DNA from 3 places in the Planococcus sp. FY231025 genome. Region 3 is predicted to be linked to each of the others. Evidence: riboswitches for the same ligand, from Rfam matches in the RefSeq annotation. Region 3 holds a riboswitch; each other region holds the start of a gene.
What was found. Region 3 has a riboswitch for S-adenosylmethionine ahead of metK (methionine adenosyltransferase). Riboswitches for the same ligand answer to the same signal wherever they lie in the genome.
Positions count from the first base shown of each region.

Region 1: it holds a riboswitch for S-adenosylmethionine, as region 3 does, so the genes downstream of both, ACTL32_RS11165 (transporter substrate-binding domain-containing protein) here and metK (methionine adenosyltransferase) in region 3, are expected to answer to the same signal.
Region 2: it holds a riboswitch for S-adenosylmethionine, as region 3 does, so the genes downstream of both, ACTL32_RS10500 (5-methyltetrahydropteroyltriglutamate--homocysteine S-methyltransferase) here and metK (methionine adenosyltransferase) in region 3, are expected to answer to the same signal.

Region 1 covers NZ_JBQJJG010000007.1:274,735-282,647, reverse strand. Annotated here, with positions in the region: gene ACTL32_RS11195 (hypothetical protein) at 1-325, shown strand, start outside; gene ACTL32_RS11190 (3-hydroxyacyl-CoA dehydrogenase) at 401-1,300, opposite strand; gene ACTL32_RS11185 (hypothetical protein) at 1,668-2,015, shown strand; gene ACTL32_RS11180 (VOC family protein) at 2,182-2,682, opposite strand; gene ACTL32_RS11175 (hypothetical protein) at 2,997-3,710, shown strand; gene ACTL32_RS11170 (oxidoreductase) at 3,975-4,907, shown strand; SAM riboswitch class I at 5,592-5,696, shown strand; gene ACTL32_RS11165 (transporter substrate-binding domain-containing protein) at 5,831-6,676, shown strand; gene ACTL32_RS11160 (amino acid ABC transporter permease) at 6,736-7,419, shown strand; gene ACTL32_RS11155 (amino acid ABC transporter ATP-binding protein) at 7,435-7,913, shown strand, end outside.
Region 2 covers NZ_JBQJJG010000007.1:129,733-137,645, reverse strand. Annotated here, with positions in the region: gene ACTL32_RS10510 (short-chain fatty acid transporter) at 1-150, opposite strand, end outside; gene ade (adenine deaminase) at 616-2,343, shown strand; SAM riboswitch class I at 2,603-2,710, shown strand; gene ACTL32_RS10500 (5-methyltetrahydropteroyltriglutamate--homocysteine S-methyltransferase) at 2,958-4,085, shown strand; gene ACTL32_RS10495 (hypothetical protein) at 4,396-4,647, shown strand; gene ACTL32_RS10490 (OsmC family protein) at 4,891-5,319, opposite strand; gene ACTL32_RS10485 (hypothetical protein) at 5,511-5,708, shown strand; gene ACTL32_RS10480 (hypothetical protein) at 5,742-5,870, shown strand; gene ACTL32_RS10475 (Ltp family lipoprotein) at 5,931-6,620, opposite strand; gene ACTL32_RS10470 (DUF2207 domain-containing protein) at 6,995-7,913, shown strand, end outside.
Region 3 covers NZ_JBQJJG010000005.1:16,074-23,986, reverse strand. Annotated here, with positions in the region: gene ACTL32_RS06515 (response regulator transcription factor) at 1-110, opposite strand, end outside; gene ACTL32_RS06510 (aldehyde dehydrogenase family protein) at 288-1,823, shown strand; gene ACTL32_RS06505 (iron-containing alcohol dehydrogenase) at 1,852-3,069, shown strand; gene metK (methionine adenosyltransferase) at 3,584-4,798, opposite strand; SAM riboswitch class I at 4,993-5,104, opposite strand; gene pckA (phosphoenolpyruvate carboxykinase (ATP)) at 5,343-6,932, shown strand; gene ACTL32_RS06490 (alpha/beta hydrolase family protein) at 7,113-7,895, opposite strand; gene ACTL32_RS06485 (NUDIX domain-containing protein) at 7,876-7,913, opposite strand, start outside.

The sequences.
Region 1 (7,913 bases), on a different contig from region 3:
TGACGATGACAAAGACCGGAACCGTTATGATGATGACAAAAAACGCGACCACGACAAAGATCGGAACCGTTATGATGACGATGACAAAAAACGCCATTATGACAACGACAAAAAAGACAAAAAAGACAAGAAAGACAAAAAACGCCACTATAAAGACGGCTATTTCAAACATGGCAAGTACTATCACAAAGATGGCTACTTCTATGAAAAGCATGGCAAGCATTTCCACAAGCTTGGTAAATATGTGAAGAAGCATGGGAAGTTCCATTACTACTTCTTTAAGAAACATGATCGGGACCGCGAGTACAACCGCCACCACCATTGAGATGAATGAACAGGAAGAACCAAGCCCCTTTTAACAGGTGCTTGGTTCTTTTTATATTCTATTAAGTTCCCTAAATCAGTTCCCCAAAAAATCCGGATCCATGAATGCCGGCTTCGGATACTTATAGAACCCTTCGCCAGTTTCGCGGCCGAGCTTTCCTTGGTCGATGTACTCGGTCTGCAGGAGCGCTGCGAGTTTCTTGAAATCTTCATTGCCGGTTGCCGCTGCTTTTGCCTGCACAATGTTATGAGCGGTCCGGATGCCGACGACGTCCAGAATCGCGAACGGACCAAGCGGTGCGCCTGTCGCAATCATCCAAGTCTTATCGACAGTCTGCACGTCCGCCACTTCTTTGACCAAGAGCAATTCTGCCGCTTCGAGGAACGGCACCAGCAGCGAGTTCAGTATATAGCCCGGCTGCTCTTTGTGAAGCGGCAAGGCGACCATGCCGATTGCTTTCGCGAATTCAATCAAATCGTTGAACACCTTTTCATCCGTCCCGGGATGCTTCATGATTTCCGCTGTGTTATTGATCCAGATGGTGTTGGCGAAATGGAGTGCCAGGAATTTTTCCGGGCGGCCCGTCGCTTCTGCAAACTGGCTCGGCAAGAGCGTCGATGAATTGGTCGCAAACACCGTATGCGCCGGAGCGATTTTTCCCAGTTCCTGATAGAATTCCATCTTGATTGCTACTACTTCGGGAATCGCTTCGATGACCAGGTCCGCTTTTGAAACGGCTTGCGCTAGGTCAGTTTGGAAAGCCATACGGCTGTAAGCTTCCTCCACTTCCGCGTCAGTAGCTCCAAGATCGGCTTTGTAATTCTCCTTCAGTTTTATGATCCGGCCTTTCGCTTTTTCCAGCGCTTCATCGTTGAGGTCATAGACCGTAACTTCAAATCCTTTGAACGCAGTCTGAAAAGCGATTTGGCTGCCGAGCACTCCGCTCCCGGCTATGATAATATTTTTATAATCCATGTGTACATGTCTCCTTTGAACAGAATAATACTGGTTTTCCCTCAATATCCGGTTTAAAACGCAAGGGGGGTGATGAAGCTGCATGCCTGCAGCGGACTTGTATTCTTTTCTTTTCAATCGTGCAGTAATAAATCAAAAACGAATTGATAATAATATTTTTAATTTTCTGATTACTATAGTATTTTTTTGATATTTGTGTTAAAATAGCCGCGTACATATATGCCTGAAGTGTAAAAAGGCATAAAAGCACGTCATTTTGTTTCTTTGGAGGTGGTTTGCTTCACGCCGGATAATAGGAGAAGGTTATCTCTAAGCCACGGTTGCCTGGAGACTAAACGAATTCTATTAAGAGATGGAGAGAACAGCCATGAAGAAGCTTCTTGTGGCTTTAACAGTTATTGCCCTTGCATTCGGAGTTTCCTCTCCTGCCTTTGCAGCCGACATCCAGGCTACGGATTTCAAAAGCGCTTATCAAGCAGATCATGACAACATGAAAGACGGCAGCGGCAAGGTTGACAACGGCATCCATGAACGCCATGCCCTTCATGCTTACTGCTACACAATTGGCGGAAAAGAAGTCCATCGCCACCATCATCCTTATCATGAATATGACCGTAACGGAGACGGCCATCTTGATTTTCAGGAAAATTATGATGGCGATGACGTCCATAACGATCAAATGGACCACCACAAGCGCCATAACAGACATTATTGAAGTGAAAGGATCATCTTCCTACAGGAAGATGGTCTTTTCTTTCGCTCCTGGTCTGTTTTTATTCGCTATATGTGTAAAGCATCTCCCAAATGCCAAGAAAAGGCCCGCTCTCCGGCGTGTCCACCGGAAAGCGGACCTTTTACCAAGCCGCCTTCTTATGTTGATTTTATCCCTCGTATGCCTTTTGAAGTTCTGCCAGCTCCAGTTTCTTCATCTGCAGCAACGCGCGCATCACCCGGTCAGCCTTGACGCTATCTTCATCCATCAGCATTTCATTCAGCTGGACCGGCACCACTTGCCAGGACACGCCGAACTTGTCCTTCAGCCATCCGCAGACTTGCGCGCTTTCGTCTCCCCCTGCCGTCAGCTTGTCCCAGTAATAATCCACTTCTTCCTGGGATGTGCAGTTGATGATGAAGGAAACGGCTTCATTGAACGTGAATGCGTCCCCGCCATTCATGGCCGTAAATTCCTGGCCGGCAATCTGGAACTCGATCGTCAGGACAGTCCCTTCCGGCATGCCGTGGATTTCAAACCCTTCTTTGGAGTACCGCGTCATCCTGCCAATTTTCACGTCTTCAAAAATGGAAGCGTAATACTGCACTGCTTCTTCCGCTTGGGTGTTGAACCAAAGATTCGGTGTGATTTTTTGGATTTTAGGTTCCATGACGGTCCCTTCCTTTTTTATAAGAAGCGGCTATGTATTTTCCCCCTCATTCTACACCTCATGGCCCATGAAATCATGCCCGGAAAACTTCAAAAATATATTTAATTAAATATTCAAAATATATAGTATTTTTTTGCTAAATATTATATAATGACGTCAGATATATCAAATTATTATTCACATCAGCCGTATGAAAGGAGGCCGTGCCTCTCGGGATAGCAGATGGATAATCCAGTTTCTTCTACGCAGATGCCAAGAGAAAAAAGGCAATATCCAACGCGAATAAATCCTATAAAAAGAGGGAGAAATTGAAAATGAAAAAGTATCTTATTCTTCTGCTTGCGGCTTTCCTAGTATTCGGGTTCTCATCCGCTACCTTAGCAAGCAGCGATAACCATAACAACAACTCAACACATGAAAAAGTGACCTATCATAAAGGCGTCACGACAATCGTTACTACCACAAAAACCGTGAAGCATGACAAGATTGTCAAAACGGATAAAAAAGTCGATTACTACACTGAGAAAAAACACAACAAATCCACATTCAATAAAACCGAAGTGACAAAAACAAAAGAACATCATCCACAGCATGACTGGTATCGCTTCTTGGAAACCGCTACCACTTACAAAATCACAAAGCATGAATCTTGGGATGAAGTGAAGAAAGTCACGACCTTCACGAAAAAGATAACACCTGTGAAGATCACTAAAAAAACAGTACGCACTGTCAAATACCATGGCAAACCAGGCCATCTGGGCAAGAAAATCAGCGACGACACTAAAGTTTATGTCGACAAGAAATTCGGCAAAACAGAAGTGAAAGTCACAAAAGAAACCGAGTTCTTCAAAAAGAACTACAAAACGTACTATGACAAAGAAGTCATCGACGTTAAGAAAACCTATGGCAAATGGATCAAAGACGAAGATTGGAAAGATGACAACGGCAAAGACAAAGATAACGGAAAAGACAAGGATACTGGAAAAGGCAAAGATAAAGGAAAAGGCAAGGGCAAAGATAAAAGCTGATTCTGCGGCATCGAGTGCCACGGTGAAAGTGGACGGCTAGATGAAGAATTAAAGAGAATCGAGCTTGTATATTGGGCTTGGTTCTCTTTTTGCTGGGCTGCTGATTTCTTTGGAACCAGCGAACGGACTTTACAATACAATGAATTTCTGTGATTTTCATTAATAAACCGTATGGCTCTTCTACATTAAAAGCCGCCTCTTCCCTCCGGTTTTATTCCATAACCTGGTTTTTGCCGCTGCATGTTATAATTCTTTCAGAATCCAATGCAGATAATTTCAGAATCGGGAGTTGATCGTGTGGAACAGCAAGACCTGGCCGGAAAAACGGCCATTATCACAGGCGCCAATAGCGGCATCGGGCTGGAAGCGGCAAAAGTGCTGGCAGGACGGGGCGTGCGGATCATCATGGCGGTGCGCAGCCAGAAAAAAGGCGAAGCGGCGAGAAGCGGAATCCTCCGGCTTCATCCTAGTTCGCTCGTTGAAGTGATGCATCTGGACGTCGCAGACCTTGAAAGTGTCCGATTTTTCTCGGAACACTTCCGGAGCCGGTTCGATTCGCTCGATTTGCTGATCAACAATGCCGGCGTCATGATGCCGCCTTATACGAAAACGAAAGACGGATTCGAGCTGCAGTTCGGCGGCAATCACCTCGGCCACTTCGCGCTGGCGGGCCTTCTTCTTCCATTGCTCGAGGGGACCCCGGGATCGCGCATCGTTACCATCGGCAGCCTCGCCCATAACCGCGGCGCTATCGATTTCGGCAACCTGGACGGCTCACAAGGCTATAAGGCGAAGAAGTTCTACAACCAAAGCAAGCTCGCCAATATGCTGTTTGCGATGGAGCTCGACAAGCGGCTGAAAGCGCATGGCTACCAGATGATCAGCGTCGCCTGCCACCCCGGCGTTTCTGCGACGAACATCTTCAAGCTCGGCAAGCGGGACGCGCCTGAGCTGCTGAGAAATTATGCCAACCGCTTCCTCCAGCCTCCTGAAATGGGTGCACTTGCTACCGTCTATGCGGCCACCATGCCGCATTTGACCGGCGGTGAATACATCGGGCCAGACGGCAAAGGCAATCGCAAAGGCTTCCCTGCGCTCGAGCTGCCCCACCCTTCAGCGCTTGACCGGGCGGCGGCGGAAAAGCTGTGGGCCGTATCGGAAAAACTGACCGGCGTCGTGTTCCCTTTCGACAAATAAAAGAAGCAGGAGAAGAAAGCATGGCTTTTCTTCTCCTGCTTTTTTTATAGTTTCATTAAAATACTGGATGACGTTTCAAGAAAGTCGGCTCTTCATTAAATTTTGTCGAATTTTGTTGAACGAGCGTAAATGGCCGATGAACGAGCGTAAATTTTTTTGAGCGAGCGTAACATCTTCGCGAAAGAGCATAAGCGGTCCACGAACGAGCATAAATTTCTCTAAGCGAGCATAAAAGACGGATGCCAAAAGAATTGGCGCTTTTCGCAGCGCGAAAAGCATGAAACCAAGGGGCTTAGGTTCCGATTTTAGTGTCGAATTTTGTTGAACGCAAATAACCGGCCCACGAACGCAATTAAAATTGTCTGAAAGCAAATATTTTGAAGGCCTCTTCTCTGCAGTCGATTTCTTCCAAGTAAATCGATTAAACTTTAGAGTCGGCCAGTCTTCTGCCGCCTCCATCTTCTTCCGGGGATGCCTAGACCTGACTTCTCACCACACTTTCCGATTCATTTCCAAGCACCTTTAACCCTTTCAGCGCTTGCCTTTCAATCGGTGAACTATTCCAATTATTTGTAAGGGCTTTCATTTCGAAATTAAAATATTTCCAAAAAATTCGCTTGAAAATTCTGTTGACGCCCTATCTTAACGGTGGTAATCTTACCGTTATAGCTGAATAGTGATTCGTTCTTATCATGAGAGGTGGAGGGATTGGCCCTGCGAAACCTCGGCAGCGGACTCGGAAACGAGTACTGTGCCAAATCCAACAAGCAGAAGCTTGAGAGATAAGAAGAGCAGGACATTTTTGTATTTCAAATGCCAACCTCTTCTTATGGAAGAGGTTTTTTGTTTGTCCGAAACTCATGAGAAGCTGCAATTCTGTAAAGCTAAAACCAAGTAAACTGATATGAAAGGATGGTAAAAAAATGAAAATTAAACACAGCACTTTATTGGTCTTATTAATTGCAGCAATCGGTCTTTTGCTGGCGGCTTGCGGCAGCAAAGAGTCCAGCAGTTCGGCGGTCGCTTCTGAAGACAAAGCCCCAAATTCGTGGGAGCGGATCGAAGAAGCTGGCAAAATCGTTGTCGGCACCGAAGGACTTTATTACCCGATTACATACCATGACGAAACAACAAAAGAACTGACAGGCTATGACGTGGAAGTCGCCCGCGCATTGGGTGAGAAACTGGGCGTCGAAGTCGAGTTCAAGGAAATGGAATTCGATGGCCTCTTGCCGGCCCTGCGGAATGGGCAGATCGACATTGCGGCCAATGATTTTGCCGTTACCGATGAACGCAAAGAAAAATTTGATTTCACGGTGCCAATCAAACATTCTTACGGCTCTGCGATTGTCCGGGAAAGCGATAACTCAGGCATTGAATCCGTGGAAGATTTGAAAGGCAAGAAAGTCGGCGGTTCGGCGACCAGCAATTACGCGAAGTACGCACGCGAACAAGGCGCGGAAGTAATCGTCTATACCGGTTCTGACACAGTCCTTCCGGAAATCGTCAACGGCCGCGTGGACGCGACGCTGAACGATTACCTCGTACTGAAGCGCTCGCTCGAGCAGTACGACAAGCCCGGCCTGAAACTAGCGGAAGGCGTGAAGTTCTCATTCAGCAGCAGCGCGATCGTCCTGCCGAAAGACAGCCCGGAACTGAAGGGAAAAATTGATGCTGCACTGGAAGAACTGCTCGCTGACGGAACGCTTAAAGACTTGTCCATCAAATTCCTCGGCGACGATGTCACCCAGCCCCTGGAAAAGGAATAAACCCTTCGGGGAGCCTCCGGGTTCCCTGTTCATACATAATTACGTAAAGGAGTCTTCAGATGGCCGACTTTAAATGGGAATATCTTTTTAATATCGAAATTGCGCTGGACTCCCTCCCCTATATTTTAATGGGAGCGCGGGACACCGTATGGATCGCGTTGATCAGCATGTTTTTCGCATTGGTCTTCGGCTTGTTTGTCGCCCTTGCCCGCATGAATAAATTCAAATTGCTTTCATTCGCCGCCCGCTTGTTCATCTCGTTCATGCGCGGCACACCCTTGCTGGTGATTTTGTTCATCCTCTATTTCGGCTTGCCGATGGTCGGCATCGAGATGAAGCCGCTGACCGCCGCCATCATTGGCATCAGCGTCCATTTTTCCGCCTATACGGCGGAAATCATCCGCTCCGCCATCTCGTCGGTCGCCAAAGGCCAATGGGAAGCGGCCGAAACCTTGCGCTTGAGCTATTGGCAGACGCTGCGCCGCATCATCCTTCCGCAGGCTACGCGCATTGCGCTGCCGCCGCTGTCGAGCGTCTTCATGGACATCATCAAAGGGACGTCGCTGGCGATGGTCATCACGGTGTCGGAACTGTTCTACCGCGCCAAAGTCATCGTCGGGCAGACCTATGAAAGTTTGACGCTGTATATTCTGGTGGCCCTGATCTATTGGGGGCTGTGCACAGTCGTCACCCTGCTGCAGGACTATCTGGAGAAAAAAGCCAACCGCTATGTCACAACCTGATTGGAGGGAAAACGCATGATCAAAGTGGAAAACTTGAGCAAGAAGTTCAAAGACAACGAAGTGCTGAAATCGATTTCGCTCCAGATCCAAAGAGGCGAAGTCGTCAGCATCATCGGTCCTTCCGGTTCCGGGAAAACGACGCTGTTGCGGTGCTTGAATCTACTCGAAACCCCTTCTGCGGGTTCGTTGCAAATCAACCAGGTGCATGTGGCGTTCACCGGGAAAGCCCCAAGCAAAAAACAGAAAACCGACATACGGCAGTATTCCGGCATGGTCTTCCAGCATTTCCACCTGTTCCCGCATAAAACGGTCATCGAGAACATCATCGAAGCGCCGCTCATCGCACAGAAACGGGACAAGCAGGAAGTCATTGCCGAAGCCGAAGCGCTGCTGGCAAAAGTCGGGCTGCTCGCCCATAAGGACCAGTATCCCGAGCAATTGTCAGGCGGACAGAAACAGCGCGCCGCCATCGCCCGCATCCTCGCGCTGAAACC
Region 2 (7,913 bases), on a different contig from region 3:
ACCCCAGAACGCCACCATTTCGACCGGCGAGGAATCGGTCAACCCGAGCCCCAATCCGAAAACCACCAGCGTCAAGATGATGACGAATAAAAACGGATCCGGCAAATAGCGCTCCATTAAATTATTCGAAAAACGTATAATTCCTTTCATTTTCCTACTCCCCTTTGTCTAAGTATTCACACCATTTCTAATGCTACCTTATTTTTGCAGGAGAATGTACTAAAATTGAAAAAATTTGAATATTATCGGGGAATTATTTATTTGGTCCCTATTCACATAGTTAAGAAACGAAGAAGCAACTCTTATATGCCGCAGCGACGCTTTGGACAAGGCTCCCACAACAAGCCGAGAAGCCCACTCGTCTTATTGCTCCGCCCAGTCCTAAGGCGCGCCGGTGCTGTGAGATTTTTATTGTGGAACAAGCCCCTCGAGGCCAGCTGAGTTGGTTAATTGATGAAAAGCTCTTGTGGATTCTAGATTCATTCTCCTCTTTTTCCGCTAGAGCTTATCCGCCAATTCATGTAGAATGAGTCAAAGCTTGCTTGCTATCTGAGAACAGGTAGACATACATTTTTATTCGACCGAATCGAAACAACTAAAGGAGACTGGACAACCGTGAAGAAAGTTCAATTGAAAAACCGAATCGATGCCGCCAACAAGCAAAAGAAAGCGGACCTGGTCATTCGCAATGCCTCCATCGTCAACGTCTTCACAAAGAGCCTGACTTCGGGCGATGTGGCAATCAGCGACGGCATGATTGTCGGGATTGGCGAATATGAGGGCATCGAGGAAATAGATGCCACGGGCAAATTCATTGCGCCAGGGTTGATCGATGCCCATGTCCACATCGAGTCGTCCATGGTGACGCCGCAGCAGTTTTCACAGGTCGTCCTGCCGCACGGCGTCACGACTGTCATCACTGATCCTCATGAAATCGCCAATGTCAGCGGGACGGATGGACTGGAATTCATGCTGACGGATTCAGAACCGGCTCTGCTCGACATCAAACTGATGCTGCCTTCCTGTGTACCGGCCACGCCATTTGAGAATGCCGGAGCCGAGCTGTCCGCTGAAGACCTGGCGCCTTTCCTTTACCGCGACCGGGTGCTTGGACTTGCTGAAGTGATGGATTTCCCGGCCGTTCTGCGCGGAGATGACGCGATGCTCGATAAGCTCTTGCTGAACCAACAGATTGACGGGCATGCAGCCGGGCTTACGGAAAATGACATCAATGTCTATGGCACCGCCGGCATCATGACCGATCATGAATGCGTATCAAAAGAAGAGATGGTTGCGCGACTGGAGCGCGGGCTCTACGTCATGCTGCGCGAGGGATCGGTTGCGAAAAACCTCCATGCCCTGCTCGAAGGGGTGACAGAACAAAATGCCCAGCGCTGCCTGTTCTGTACGGACGACAAGCACCTGGACGACCTGATTGAAGAAGGCAGCGTCGATTACAATGTCCGGACTGCTATCAAACAGGGCATCCAGCCGATCACCGCCATTTCCATGGCCAGCTTCAATGCGGCGCAGTGCTTCGGGCTGCGCCAAAAAGGGGCCATCGCGCCGGGATATGATGCGGATTTCCTGCTTCTCGATAACTTGGAGGAGTTGGATATTGCGGAAGTTTATCGAGCGGGCGTGCTTGTGGCGCAGAACGGGCGTTATGTAGGACCGGTTTCAGAGAAGAGTGCGACGGAATCGGTTCAGGATACCGTGCACATTGCCGAGCTGTCCGGAGACAGTTTCCGTATACCGATGGGGCAAAGCTCCACCGCCCATATCATTGGCATCAATCCGAACAACCTCATCACGGATCACCTGATCGGAGAAGTGCCTGTCGCCGACGGCTCCTTCACATCGGATCCCTCCCAGGATTTATTGAAGATCGCCGTCGTTGAGCGCCACCGGGCGACCGGCAACATCGGCCTCGGCATCGTCAAAGGGCTCGGCCTCCAAAACGGGGCCATTGCGACAACCGTGGCGCATGACTCGCACAACATTATTGCGGTCGGGACGAACGACCGAGACATCAAAGCAGCCGTCGAGGCCGTTCACGAACTGCAAGGCGGACTGGTGGTTGTCCAAGGGGACAAAGTGCTGGCCAGCCTCCCTCTTGCCATTGCGGGATTGATGTCCGAAGAGCCGTTCGCTGCTGTTTACGACCAGCTCAAGGCACTCGATGAGAGCCTCCTGCAGATCGGTGCGCCGACTCAGTTCAATGCCTTTTTGACCCTTTCGTTTTTATCTTTGCCGGTCATCCCCCATCTGAAATTGACCGATTGCGGGCTGTTCGATGTGGCGAGCTTCCGGCATATCGAAGTCGCCGTTGAAGCGGAATAAAAGAAACGGTGATCCGCCGGTGTTTTTCTATACGACGGCAAGTCTTGCCAAGACTAATTTAAGATTAAATTAAATGTATGGCAGGAATCTTTTAGAATGTATTGTTTATGGCCTATTTCAATCAGAAAACGCCCCTGATGCTGGAAGGCTTTTTTATCGCAGCTGAAATTTATCACGCAATTCCCACTTTTGCCTTGCTTTTGTTTGGAAACTGTTCTAAGGTTAAAAACATCTCATCACATACAATTTAATAATTTGATTCTTATCAAGAGAGACGGAGGGACTTGGCCCTGTGATGTCTCAGCAACCGTCCTGCTAAAGGAAACGGTGCTAATTCCAGTAGGCGCCCTAGCCTAGAAGATAAGAAGAATGCATTTCCATACAATGGAGCTTTCTTCTTTTTTGAAGAAAGCTCCATTTTTTATTTGAAAGGATGAGGATCGTGCTGAAGCAATGCCTGAAAACCCAGTTAATGCAGTTGGGTAACCCAGTTATAAACGGAAGATTTAGAGCAGGCACTTAAGTGAGCCACGTTCAAAAGCAAGATCGGTACCGCAACCTGGAAAATGAAAGCTTGTTCGACAAAAACTAAAAACAGAAAGCAGGAATTTCACATGACAAACTCAACCATCCAGACAGCTAAAGCAGTGGCAAAAGCACCCTTTAAAGCAGATCACGTAGGAAGCTTGCTCCGTCCGGAAAGCATCCACCAGGCAAGAAAGGATTTCAAAGAAGGCATTATCACGGCGGAGCAGCTGCGCGAAGTGGAAACAACCGAAATCAAACGCATTGTCGACAAGCAAATCGAAGTCGGCCTGAAAGCCGTCACGGACGGTGAATTCCGCCGGACTTTCTGGCATACCGATTTCATGGCCCATATCAACGGCTTTGAAGGATACGCTCCGGAAAAAGGCTATCAATTCAAAAACGTCGAGACGGAAGCCTATGACGTCCGCAATATCGGCAAAATCTCTTTTGACAAAAACCATCCCTTCGTCCAGGATTTCATCGAATTCAAGGAAATTGTCGGCGGCCGCGCCATTCCGAAGCTGACGATTCCGAGCCCGAACCAATTTTTCAATCAGGGCATCCGCGACGAAAGCATTTATCCGGATCTTGAAGATTATGCAAAAGACGTCATCCAGGCTTACCGCGATGCCTTCAAAACCTTCTACGATGCAGGAGCGCGCTATATCCAAATCGACGATGTCTATATTGCCGGCCTCTCATCACCCGATATCCCGTTCAACGACGGGCAGTATGACCGCAAATACTTGATTGACCTGGCACTGCGTGTCACAAACGCCGTTCTTGAAGACAAGCCGGAAGATCTTGCGGTAACGACCCACTTGTGCCGCGGAAATTACCAGTCCGATTGGGCATTTGAAGGCAGTTACGCGCTGATCGCCCCGACGCTTTTCGCCAAAGAAAAAGTCGATGGCTTCTTCCTGGAATACGACGACGAACGTTCCGGCAGCTTCCAGCCGCTCAAACACATTCCAGCTGGTGGTCCAAAAGTTGTGCTCGGCGTCTTCACTTCAAAGAACGGTGAGCTTGAAGACAAAGAATCCATCAAAGCGCGCGTTGCAGAAGCTGCTCAATATGTGCCAATCGAACAGCTCTGCATCAGCCCACAATGCGGTTTTGCGTCAACACACCATGGCAATAAACTCACAGAACAGCAGCAATGGGATAAATTGCGCTATATTGTTGAGGTATCGGAAGAGATTTTCGGCAGATAAATTGAAAAAAGGCATATCAAAAACCAGTAAGGGAACGACGCTAGCAATGGCCGCTGCCCTTACTGGTTATTTATGTACTGCAAAAACCGCTTTTTCATGACATATCTTTTAAGCAGCTTGTTAGAAAAGAATATCTATTTCTTTTGATTAATAGTTGATTAACGCCTGAAACGGAATTGATTTAAATCCATATGCTTTCGGGTAAACAGAAATCAGAACCTAATTAAAAAGGGACAACGCTATGAAAAAAACAGCCAGTGTTGCGGAAGCTACAGTTAAGAAACGAAAATAAGCCTAAGGAGGAAGAAAAATGCAACAGAAACTAACAGTAATTAATGATATTATGTTTTTCGCTTTTAGATATGCACTGGGCAAAAGTTCAGATGCATCTATACTTGTAATTGAAACAATCAAAGAGAATATCAACCATATCGAAGATTTTGATCTAAGAAAATATGTCCGTGAAATATATGAGTGCAGAAATTCTGGCCTGATTACAGAGGAAGCGGCTTGGCTGGATTTTGTAGATTATCTGCAAGAAGAATTAAGGAGTAGAGAGTAATAAAAGAGCGCTCCAATCAAGCTTCAAAGACAACCGATTTGGACAGATTCCATTTCTGTTCCCAAGTATTTTTGAAACTTCAGCGGTGAGGAAACCTGCCAAATACTCTCCGTGTGCGGCACATTTAAGAGCCTTCTTGCAAAGACTTAAAAATGCATGAAGAATCCCTTCCATCTCTGGGTTCGGCTGATTCTTCATGCAATAATTTCATATAACTAGGTTGGTGTCAGATTCAGGCGCTTTTCACGGTTCCACTGTTTCGACCGGCGCATCATTCAACACATAATGGTAGGTCAATGTGGAATTCAAGGAATGCGTGACCGAACAATAAGTATCCCTGGACAGTTTAATCGCCCTGACAACTTTATCTGCCGGAAGATCCCCTTTCAGATGATAAGTGATGAAGATGTCCGTGAACCGTTTCGGATGCTCCGTCGCGCGCCTTCCTTCGATATCAATGAAAAATTCCTCCACGTCCAAGCGCATCTTGCTCAGGATCATCACAATGTCCATTCCCGTGCATACGGCCGCAGCGTGCAGTAGGAGCTCGGTCGGACGCGGCCCACTATTAGCCCCGCCGCTTTCCTCGTTGGCATCCAAAACTATCCGGTGCCCCGATTCCGTCGCTCCGTTAAAAGCCATTCCGCCATCCCAATCTAATCTTGCTTTCATCCAATCACCCTTTCCCTTTTCTTTTAGTATATCCCGCTCCTTGGAGTGCTAATCTTTTCTACTTGGATCAGCCGCTAATGCGGATCAATAAGGAATGGTTATCCGCACAGCGGCATTCTCTATTCCTTGCCAACGTTTATCTCTATTTCTTCCGGGAATACAAATAAAAACATCTAAGAGAGGGGTATTTTATGAGCCAGGACAAGCGATCTACACAAGATACGAACATCGAAAAAATGAACGAACTCCTTGAAGGAAAAAACAAGGATACGTCAGCGCAGCAGCATTCCGATTCACAAGAACAAAAAAATCAATCGCTAAAAGATCAGGCACAAGCTCCAAATGAAAATAACAAATTAGTAAACAAAAACAATAACCGGACTCCCTGATTTTTCATTTTAATTAGGTGATAGAATACTTTCATCATTAATCGGCTCATAGACAATAAGATGGAAGAAATCATTTACGAAATCGAAAGCAATGCATTCATCGCCGCTAATGACGTCGCTGAAGTCATTAGCGGGAGTTTTAAAAAGCGAGATATCGATTGATTTACAAAAGAAAAAAATAGCGCCGAGTTCTCTTTCCAAGAGAATTCAGCGCATTTTTTCTTATAGCCCTACTGCATTCACAGCATTCGTAGCATCTGAGTTACTAAAACCTTCAAAAACTAATTGCTCGGTTAAACCACTCTTTGAAAAAGCTATAGAGTCTATATAATTCTCAGCCATACCGATTGCCTGTTGCTGCGAGAGCGTTTCTGCATCTTTCGCAGCTTGTGCCTTCGCCTCTGCTTCAGCTTTTGCCTTGGCTTCTTCCTCGGCTTTGGCTTTAGCTTTTGCCTCTGCTTCAATTTTCGCCTTGGCTTCTTCCTCGACTTTGGCTTTAGCTTTTGCCTCTGCTTCGGCCTTCGCTTTTGCTTCCGCCTCCGCTTTTGCTTTAGCAGCCGCTTCTTCTGCTGCTTTTTTCGCTTTCTCTTCCTCTTCTTTTTTCTTCAATTCGGCTTCTTTCGCTTTTCTTTCTTTTTCTTCTAACAAGAAAAAAGGCTCTGCTTCTTTTACTTTCGCTTCCAGCTCTTCAATTTTCGCTAAAGAATCTTCATTTGTTGATTCGAGCGATTTGATTGTCGATGCCATTTCCTTATTTGTCGCTTTAAGTTCATCTTGTATCTTTTGATTTTCGGTTGTAGAAGCATCCACATCAGATTGAAGAGACCCCACACTTCCTCCAATACCTAAAGCAAACAATGCCACCAATATATATTTCCTGTTGTTTTTGAAGAACTCATTCATTCCATCCATTTCTTAGCCCTGCTTTCCAAATCTTTTTATTTAGGATGATCTATTTCTCTTATAATTAATACATTTTTTTACAAAATTAAGAAAATAATCGCATTACCCCTTCAATACTCTATCTTTTGTAGAAAGGTAAGGCAGATGTTAGTGAAACGCAAAAAAATGCAGCTCTTCTTTTGAAGGGCCGCATTTACTTATCATTAACTTTCATTATTCCTCATTTAAAAAGCGATTCATAGACAAACCTTCCTTGAATCCACACTTATACTGTAAGCATCTGCGGGAACAGACCATATGGACTTCCAAAAAGAAGTCTTAGGCCACACTCTATGAAACTTTTTCCAGCACTATCCGTATGCTTATACAAGAGGTGATGGATTATGAAAAGCAAAAGAATCCTGCCGTACCTGCTGGCGCTCGTGTTGGTTATCCTCGTCCCGACGCAGGTATACGCAATCGATTTTGAAATTTTGGAAGTCCGGATCGATGCACAATTGGTTGCGGATGGCACAGCGGATGTCACGGAACAGTTCACGTACGAGTTCGATGATGATTTCAACGGCATCACGCGCAGCTTGATCGCAAAAGATGGTACGGCCATCGAGAACTTCACGGCTTCGGAAAACGGCAAGCCGCTGCGGGTCGAGATGGAAGACGGCATCTACCAGATTCACCGCACAGGCGATGATGGCGACACGATCGAGATCGACCTAAATTACGAGATCAAGAATGCGGTCGAGAAATTCGAAGACGGGGCGCAGTTCTATTGGGCGTTCTTCGATGAAAGCAACGAAAGCGAATACGGCGACATGACGATTTCCGTCACGCCGCCATCGCCGGCGGAAAATGCCGAGGCGCTTGGCTACGACGAGGCCTTCGGCACAGAGCGCATCACGGACGACGGTGCTGCCCTTTTTGAGCTCGGTTCCGTACCGGACGGTGAAAATGCCGATGTCCGCGCAATTTTTGAACCTGAGCTGTTCCCAGCTGTAGTAGCGGCGGAGGGTACGGTACGCGACGATCTTGCCAATGACCGCGAAGAGCTGGAAAACGAAGCAGCCGCTTTCGCGCAGAATCAGCAAACGGCACGAAATATCGGAATTCCTGCCCTTGTGATTGCGGGCGCGTTGCTGCTGGGCGGCATCCTGTTCGCGTGGATGCGGTCTTTCAAGCGCAAACGCCAGATCCGCAATTACCCGTATGAATTTTTCGTCCCGAAAGAATCGATGAGCATTCCCGCGCTCCTCTCGTTCACAAACTCGGCGCTCCTGTCGCCGAATGCGATTTCGGCAGCGATTC
Region 3 (7,913 bases):
GGGAAAAATGAAAAGAAACCCTTCAGGCTCTTCAGAATCTGCTGTTCCTGGTTTTTTTCTTCCGATAATTCGGCCAGAAATTGTTCAAGGTTCAAACTGCTTGCGGGCATGGAGCATCCTCCTCTGATTCCCCTACATTTTCAGGGATATGAAACCGGCGTCAAGTCAATTAAACTGGTGAAGAAAGTCTAGCATCTCCACAAATATTATTTTTTGAATATTAAATCTTTTACAGTTTCATCTTACCTGCCGAACCGCTAAAATTCAATGACTTTAGGAGGGGAAACATGTCTATTCAAGTAGAAGTGCCTGCATATTCACATTTCATAAACGGCCAGCGCCAACCCGCTACGTCCGGTGAAACGTTCGAAGTCTTCAATCCGGCGACCGGCGAAATCGTGGCCCAAGTTTCCAAAGGAAGCGCGGAAGATATCAATAAAGCCGTCGAAGCAGCCCATGCCGCTTTTGAACAAGAGGGCTGGCGAGATATGCCGCCGGCACAGCGCGCAGAGGTCCTGCATAAGATTGCAGATGCCATTGCCGCGAATAAAACCGAATTGATCTATTTGGAATCCCTCACCTCAGGCGGAACAGTCCGCCGCGTCGCCGGTAACGACATCATGATGATCATCGACTTGTTCCAGCAGATGGCGAATTTCGTCAAAGCCTATCCTTTTTCAGAGACATTACCGAATCCCTTGTTTCCCGGACCTGCCCACAATTTTGTCTGGCGCGAACCGATTGGCGTATGCGCCGCAATCACCCCTTGGAATATGCCTTTATTGATCGCTTCCTGGAAAATTGCGCCTGCTCTGGCGACAGGCAACACGCTGGTTTTAAAACCGGCGAGCCATACGCCTGTGTCCACACTGCGCCTGGCGGAAATCATTTCTGAAGTCGTGCCTCCCGGTGTCATTAATGTGGTGGCGGGATCAGGTGCTGAAATCGGCGAAACGCTTGTGCGCCATCCGAAAGTCGGGAAAGTGGCATTCACCGGCTCGACCGAAGTCGGCCGGGGCATCATGAAACAGGCTGCAGATACGATCAAGAACATTACACTCGAACTTGGCGGCAAGTCGCCGAATATCCTCCTGGAAGATGCGGATCTCGAAATTGCATTGCCGGGCACCCTGTTCGGCGTCTTCCTCCACTCAGGGCAGCTATGCGAATCCGGCACCCGGCTGTTTGTGCCAAGTTCCATTTACGATACCGTCATCGAAGGATTGGAAGCGCTTTCAAAAACATTGAAAATCGGCAATCCGTTGGATGAAAACACCGGCGTCGGACCCGTTATTTCACAGCGGCAAAAAGAGACCGTGCTCGAATATATCGAGAGCGGCCTCAGCGAAGGTGCCCGCCTGGTCTGCGGCGGGAAAGAAGCTGTCGTGGAAGGATTGGAAAACGGCTATTTCATCGAGCCGACAATCTTTGCCGATGTCACCAAAGACATGAAAATCGCGCGGGAAGAAATTTTCGGCCCTGTGCTATCCGTCATCCGCTATGACCACATTGATGAGGCGATCGCCATGGCCAATGACACGATATACGGGCTTGCGGGCGGCGTTTGGACCCGAGATGTCAACAAAGCCTATGAAGTCGCGCGGAAAATCAAGGCTGGTGTCATCTGGATCAACGATTGGCATATGCTCCGCAACGACGCACCATTCGGCGGCTACAAGCAAAGCGGCATTGGCCGCGAGATGGGCAAATATTCGCTGGATGCCTATACACAATTGAAACATGTCCATACATCGATGGTGCCTGAACTTGAACGGCGCGTTGCGTACGGGCTGCTGTTCACAGAACCTGGAAAATCGGAATGACCCAATCTGACAAAAGAGGTGAACGACTGTGATTACTACGTATTCAAATTTCGCTTTGACCACTTCAATCCACAGCGGCTCCAATACGCGAGCGATGATTCCAGCCCTGTTTCAGGGGCTTGGCGCCAAACGGGTGGTTTTGTTCAGCGACAAAGGCCTGCTGGATGCTGGCATCGTCGAGAAAGTCGCGGATATTTTCCGCCTGGCACATAATGGCATGGGGCCGGAACTGGTCGGCATCTTTACCGATATCCAGCAGGATGCCGGCAGCGAATCGGTGAACCATGCCATCCGCTATGCACGCGAAATGGCGGCCGATTCCCTCCTCGCACTTGGCGGAGGAAGCGTGCTCGACACGGTTAAAGGCGTCAAGTTTGCCCTTCACCACGGTTTGGCGGATATTAAACAGGCCATACCCGGCGGGCTCGCTTACTACAGCTGGCCGGAAGCGCAATTCATTCCGATCCCGCATATCGCGGTGCCGACCACTGCCGGAACCGGTTCGGAAGTGTCGCCGATCGCCGTCATCTATAATGAAGAAAAGCACGTCAAAACGAACATCATCCATCCGTTCATTGCGGCGAACATAGCCGTTCTCGATCCTGATTTGACGACCGGGCTGCCTCCGTTCATTACGGCTTTCACCGGATTCGATGCGCTGACGCATGCCATCGAAGCACTGGCCTCGCCTACAGCCACCGGTTTCACGGATGCATTCGCGCTGCAGACGATCCGGATGTTCGAAAAGAACATTTCCGAAGCCGTGCACAACGGCCAAAACGTAAAAGCACGCATGGAAATGCTGCAGGCCAGCACGATGGGCATCACGGCGTTCAGTTTCGCCTTGAACGCCATCCCTGTCCACAACCTGGCCCATGCCTACGGGGCGCTGTTCCGCATACCGCACGGCCTTGCCAATGCCGTGTTCCTGCCGCACGTCCTCGAATTGGTCCAGGACCTGTATCTGCCGAAGATCGAAGCGCTTGCTCAAGCGTTGAACCTGGATACACGTGATAAGACGCCGCAGACTCTGCTGATGGACGTTGTCGCAAAAATCCGTGACCTCCAAGCGGATGTCGGGCTGCCGGACGATTTCGCTTCCTATGACATTCCGGAAGATTCGCTTGAAATGACCATTGCCGCTGTCCAAAGTGATCCGGCCGCCATGAACTTCCCGCTGCCGGCACCGTTGATCGAAGCCATCGCGCACCGTGTGTCGAGCATCAAATCACCGCAGGAAACATAAAAAAGACGGCCAGCATTTCGCTGGCCGTCTTTCAGATTGTTGAGAAACCCTCTTTAGATAAGTTAATAAACGAAATAAACTTCAGACCTCGCTTCGGCCGCTTAGGGCATGGCTTTCGCCATGAGCCGCGAAGGACACCCGTCTCATAGCAAAACCCTTCTGCTCCTGCACCGCTGCGCTAGCTTCGTCGCAAATAAAATGGCCCAAACTGCTTTTGGGCCATTTTATTGCCTAGCCCGTGGACGCGCCGGCGCTGGTTTCACTCTTAAAAAACTTGTCGCTTTTTCCGTTTTAGTAGAGCTATCTGAGATATAAAGCAAAACAGCGGAGACGCCTGCGGGACAGCGAGATAGCCGAGACCCCGCAAGTCGCGTAAGCGACTGAGGAGGCTTGGCGCTCGCCCGCGGCAAGCGAAGCTGTTTTGCGGAATATCGATTAAGAGACAAGTATTTAATTTCTTTTTCAACAATTTAAAAAAGACGGCCAGCATTCCGCTGGCCGTCTTTTCTTGTTATTAAGCTTGGTTCTTGAAGATGCCTGACTGTTCTCTAAGAGCTTCCACTTTGTCAGTGCGCTCCCAAGGAAGGTCGACATCCGTGCGGCCGAAGTGGCCGTAAGCTGCTGTCTGTTTGTAGATCGGGCGGCGAAGATCAAGCATCTTGATGATGCCGGCCGGGCGCAAATCAAAGTTCGCACGGACAAGATCGATCAATTCCTCTTCGCTGACTTTTCCGGTTCCGAACGTATCAAACGCCAATGATACCGGGTGAGCTACGCCGATTGCGTAAGCCAATTGCACTTCACAGCGGTCAGCAAGTCCTGCTGCCACGATGTTCTTCGCTACGTAGCGGGCAGCATAAGCTGCTGAACGGTCAACTTTCGTTGCGTCCTTGCCGGAGAATGCCCCGCCGCCGTGGCGTGCATATCCGCCGTACGTATCAACGATGATCTTGCGTCCTGTAAGTCCCGCATCTCCTTGTGGTCCGCCGATAACAAAACGGCCAGTCGGGTTGATGAAGTATTTTGTTTCTTCGTCCATCAATTCAGCAGGAACCACTTCATTGATGACAAATTCCTTGATGTTGCGCTGGATCTGCTCAAGCGTCACTTCCGGATGGTGCTGAGTCGAGATGACAATCGTATCCACACGAAGCGGCTTGTTGTTCTCATCGTACTCGATCGTCACTTGTGTTTTGCCGTCGGGGCGCAAGTATGGAAGGATTTCTTCTTTGCGCACTTCAGCCAAGCGGCGAGCCAATTTATGTGCCAATGAAATCGGAAGCGGCATCAATTCTTCGGTTTCGTTTGTAGCGAAACCGAACATCAAGCCTTGGTCCCCTGCTCCGATATCGTCCAATTCTTTATCAGTCATTTGCCCTTCACGCGATTCAAGCGCTACGTTGACACCTGCAGCGATATCCGGCGATTGCTCGTCGATTGCTGTCAGGACTGCACTTGTTTCAGAGTCGAAGCCGTATTTAGCGCGTGTATAGCCGATTTCACGGACTGTTTCACGCACGACTTTCGGGATATCTACATAAGTAGTAGTCGTGATTTCGCCTGCCACTAGGACAAGGCCTGTCGTTACAGTTGTTTCGCACGCTACACGTGCATTTGGATCTTCTGTTAGGATGGCATCCAAAATGGCATCTGAGATTTGGTCACAGATTTTATCCGGATGTCCTTCTGTTACTGATTCTGATGTGAATAATCGACGGTTTTTCAAAATGTGTTTCCTCCTTATATCCTGCGAGATTGCTCTCGAAATTGATACGGTACTCGTTTCCCATGTCAAGTCCGTTCCGTGAGGATTGAACTTCAAGCCGTTGTGGCCTTTGTACACGAGGATTAAGGGCAATTTCATAAAAAAATCCCATCCAGCATCTGCATGTGGAAAGGAGAAATCATCATAAGCACCTTTCACTCTTATCGTCCAAGGTTGAGACCTTGCTTCAGGTTTGGCACCTTCTCTGCATGCAGCAGCAGGTTGCCGGGTTTCATAGGGCCTGTCCCCTCCACCAGCTCGGAATAAGAGTATCCGTTCAATGTTCCATCTTACGGAAAGTGCAAAGTGATGTCAACGATTTTAATCGAATAAAAACAGGTTCTTCTATTAATTGAACCTGTTCGCACCCAACATGGGGAAAATATGTTACTTTTTCGTGTCAACAGGGTATTAGTATAGACTAATGACCATAATGTGTTATACTAATTTACGAAATATACAACCTCCCCATCTTTATGGGAATAACCGAAAAGGAAGGTACATATAAATGAATCCAGTGAACTTCGCAAACAACTTAAAGGATCTTTTAAATGGCCAAAACGTCCGTGTCCAATTATCCGTCCCACAATTAATCGAGGCGGCAACATCCCGCGGAGAAGCTGTATTGACTAAAGACGGAGCGGTGAAAGCCGAGACCGGGAAATACACCGGCCGTTCGCCTAAAGATAAGTATATAGTAGAAGAGCCGATTTCTAAAGACAAAATCGACTGGGGTTCAGTAAACCGCCCGATTTCTTCTGAAGTCTTCGAAAACCTTTACGCTAAAGTGATCGACCATATGAAGCAAAAAGATGAACTATACGTATTCAAAGGCTATGCAGGGGCTGACCCTGAATCCCGTTTGGGCATCCAGACGATCAACGAATACGCTTGGCATAACCTTTTCGCCCACCAGTTGTTCATTCGTCCGACCAAAGAGGAATTGGCGAGCCACGAATCGCAATTCACGGTCGTATACGCTCCGACGTTCCATGCAGACCCTACTGTGGACGGTACTGACTCAGAAACTTTCATCATCGTTTCGATGGAGAAAAAGATCATTTTGATTGGCGGAACAGAGTATGCTGGCGAAATGAAAAAATCCATCTTCTCGATCATGAACTACCTGCTTCCTGAACAAGGCATCCTTCCTATGCACTGTTCAGCAAACGTTGGCGAAGAAGGCGATGTCGCATTGTTCTTCGGCTTGTCCGGAACAGGGAAAACGACTCTTTCCGCAGATGAAGACCGCAAGCTGATCGGCGACGATGAGCACGGCTGGTCGGATAACGGCGTCTTCAATATCGAAGGCGGCTGCTATGCAAAAACCATCAACCTGACGCGCGAAAACGAACCGCAAATCTATGATGCCATCACATTCGGCGCTGTACTTGAAAACGTGGTAGTGAATGAAGAAACGCGCATGCCGGATTATGCAGATGGTTCATTGACAGAAAACACGCGTGCAGCTTACCCGATCCATGCAATCAAGAATATCGTCTACCCTTCTGTTGCAGGACATCCGAAAACGATCGTCTTCCTGACAGCTGATGCATTCGGCGTATTGCCTCCAATCAGCAAATTGACAAAAGAACAGGCAATGTACCACTTCCTGAGCGGCTACACTTCAAAGCTTGCCGGAACTGAGCGCGGCGTCACTTCACCTGAAGCGACTTTCTCGACATGCTTCGGATCGCCTTTCCTTCCATTACATGCTACAGTTTATGCTGAAATGCTGGGAGACAAAATCGATGAGCACGGCGCGGATGTCTTCCTTGTCAACACAGGCTGGACGGGCGGCGAGTACGGCGTCGGAAGCCGCATGAAGCTGTCTTACACGCGCACAATGGTTCGTGCAGCGATCAAAGGCGAACTCCACAACATCGAAACTGAACAGGAAGCTGTCTTCGGCCTTCAAATGCCGAAAGAAGTACCTGGTGTGCCGACTGAAGTCTTGAACCCGCGCAATGCATGGGCTGACAAAGCAGCATACGACCAAAAAGCGAAAGAGCTTGCAGAGAAATTCCAGGAAAACTTCAAGAAATTCGGTACTGTCTCCACTGACATCAGTGTCCAAGGCGGACCGGTCCAGAAATAATACCAAAAAAGCTATCCTCCGGGATAGCTTTTTTTATTGGTGCCAACTCAGACAAATCGCTGTCGTTGCTCGATTCTTTAAGATTTTATCAATCCTTTTCCATCTTTTTATCACTGATAAACCATGCTCCTGCATCGCTTCGCTAGCTTCGTCGCAAAGACTTGACCTCGCAAGCTTCGGTCAATGTCTTTCCTGCCTTCTCATCCACTCCGCCAATGCGCGCGCTGTCTTGCGGTTTGCCGCAGGCGGGAAGAAATGCGTATACTCCGGAAAATACCAGGTCTCGTGTGGCTGTCCGTTCATCTTCAAAGCCTCTTCAAGCAGATAGGCTTGCCCTGGTGAGACATTCTCGTCCTTCAAGCCATGGATGATCAGAAACGGCGCATCCGTTTCATTAAGCCGCAGCAAGGGGTTCCGCTCCTCGTATGCGGAAAGTGCCGTATTCGGCGTGCCGTCATACAGGCGCTTCATCATCCGCCGCATATCCGGCCGCTCTTTATACGTCAGCACGGTATCTGTCACCCCTGCCCACGTAACCACAGAGGTGATGTCATCCCGCAGGACGGCTGTCCATAAGGCCATGATGCCGCCCCGCGAGAAAGCCAGCACATGGATGCTTCCTTTGCAGAATTGTTTCAGCACATCGACGCCGTAAACTGCGTCCCATCTGTCCGCACCGGCAAATTCATCCCGCCCTTCCCCGCCGCGGTTGCCGCGGTAATACGGCGCGAAGATGATAAATCCTTGCGATGCAAACTGGGCGATACGGGCCGGGCGGACCATGCCAATCGATTGGATGCCGCCGCGCAGATACAGGATGCCGCTGTAGTTTCCCTGCTTTTTCGGTTCCGCCAACAAGCCCTTCACTTTCAAGCCGTCTGACCAATAGACGATTTCTGATAGCCGCACGTGCGGGTTCGGGGAAGGATAGATTTTCTTTGACTCAATCGTTCCATTTTCCAAGCTGCTCCACCTTCTTTA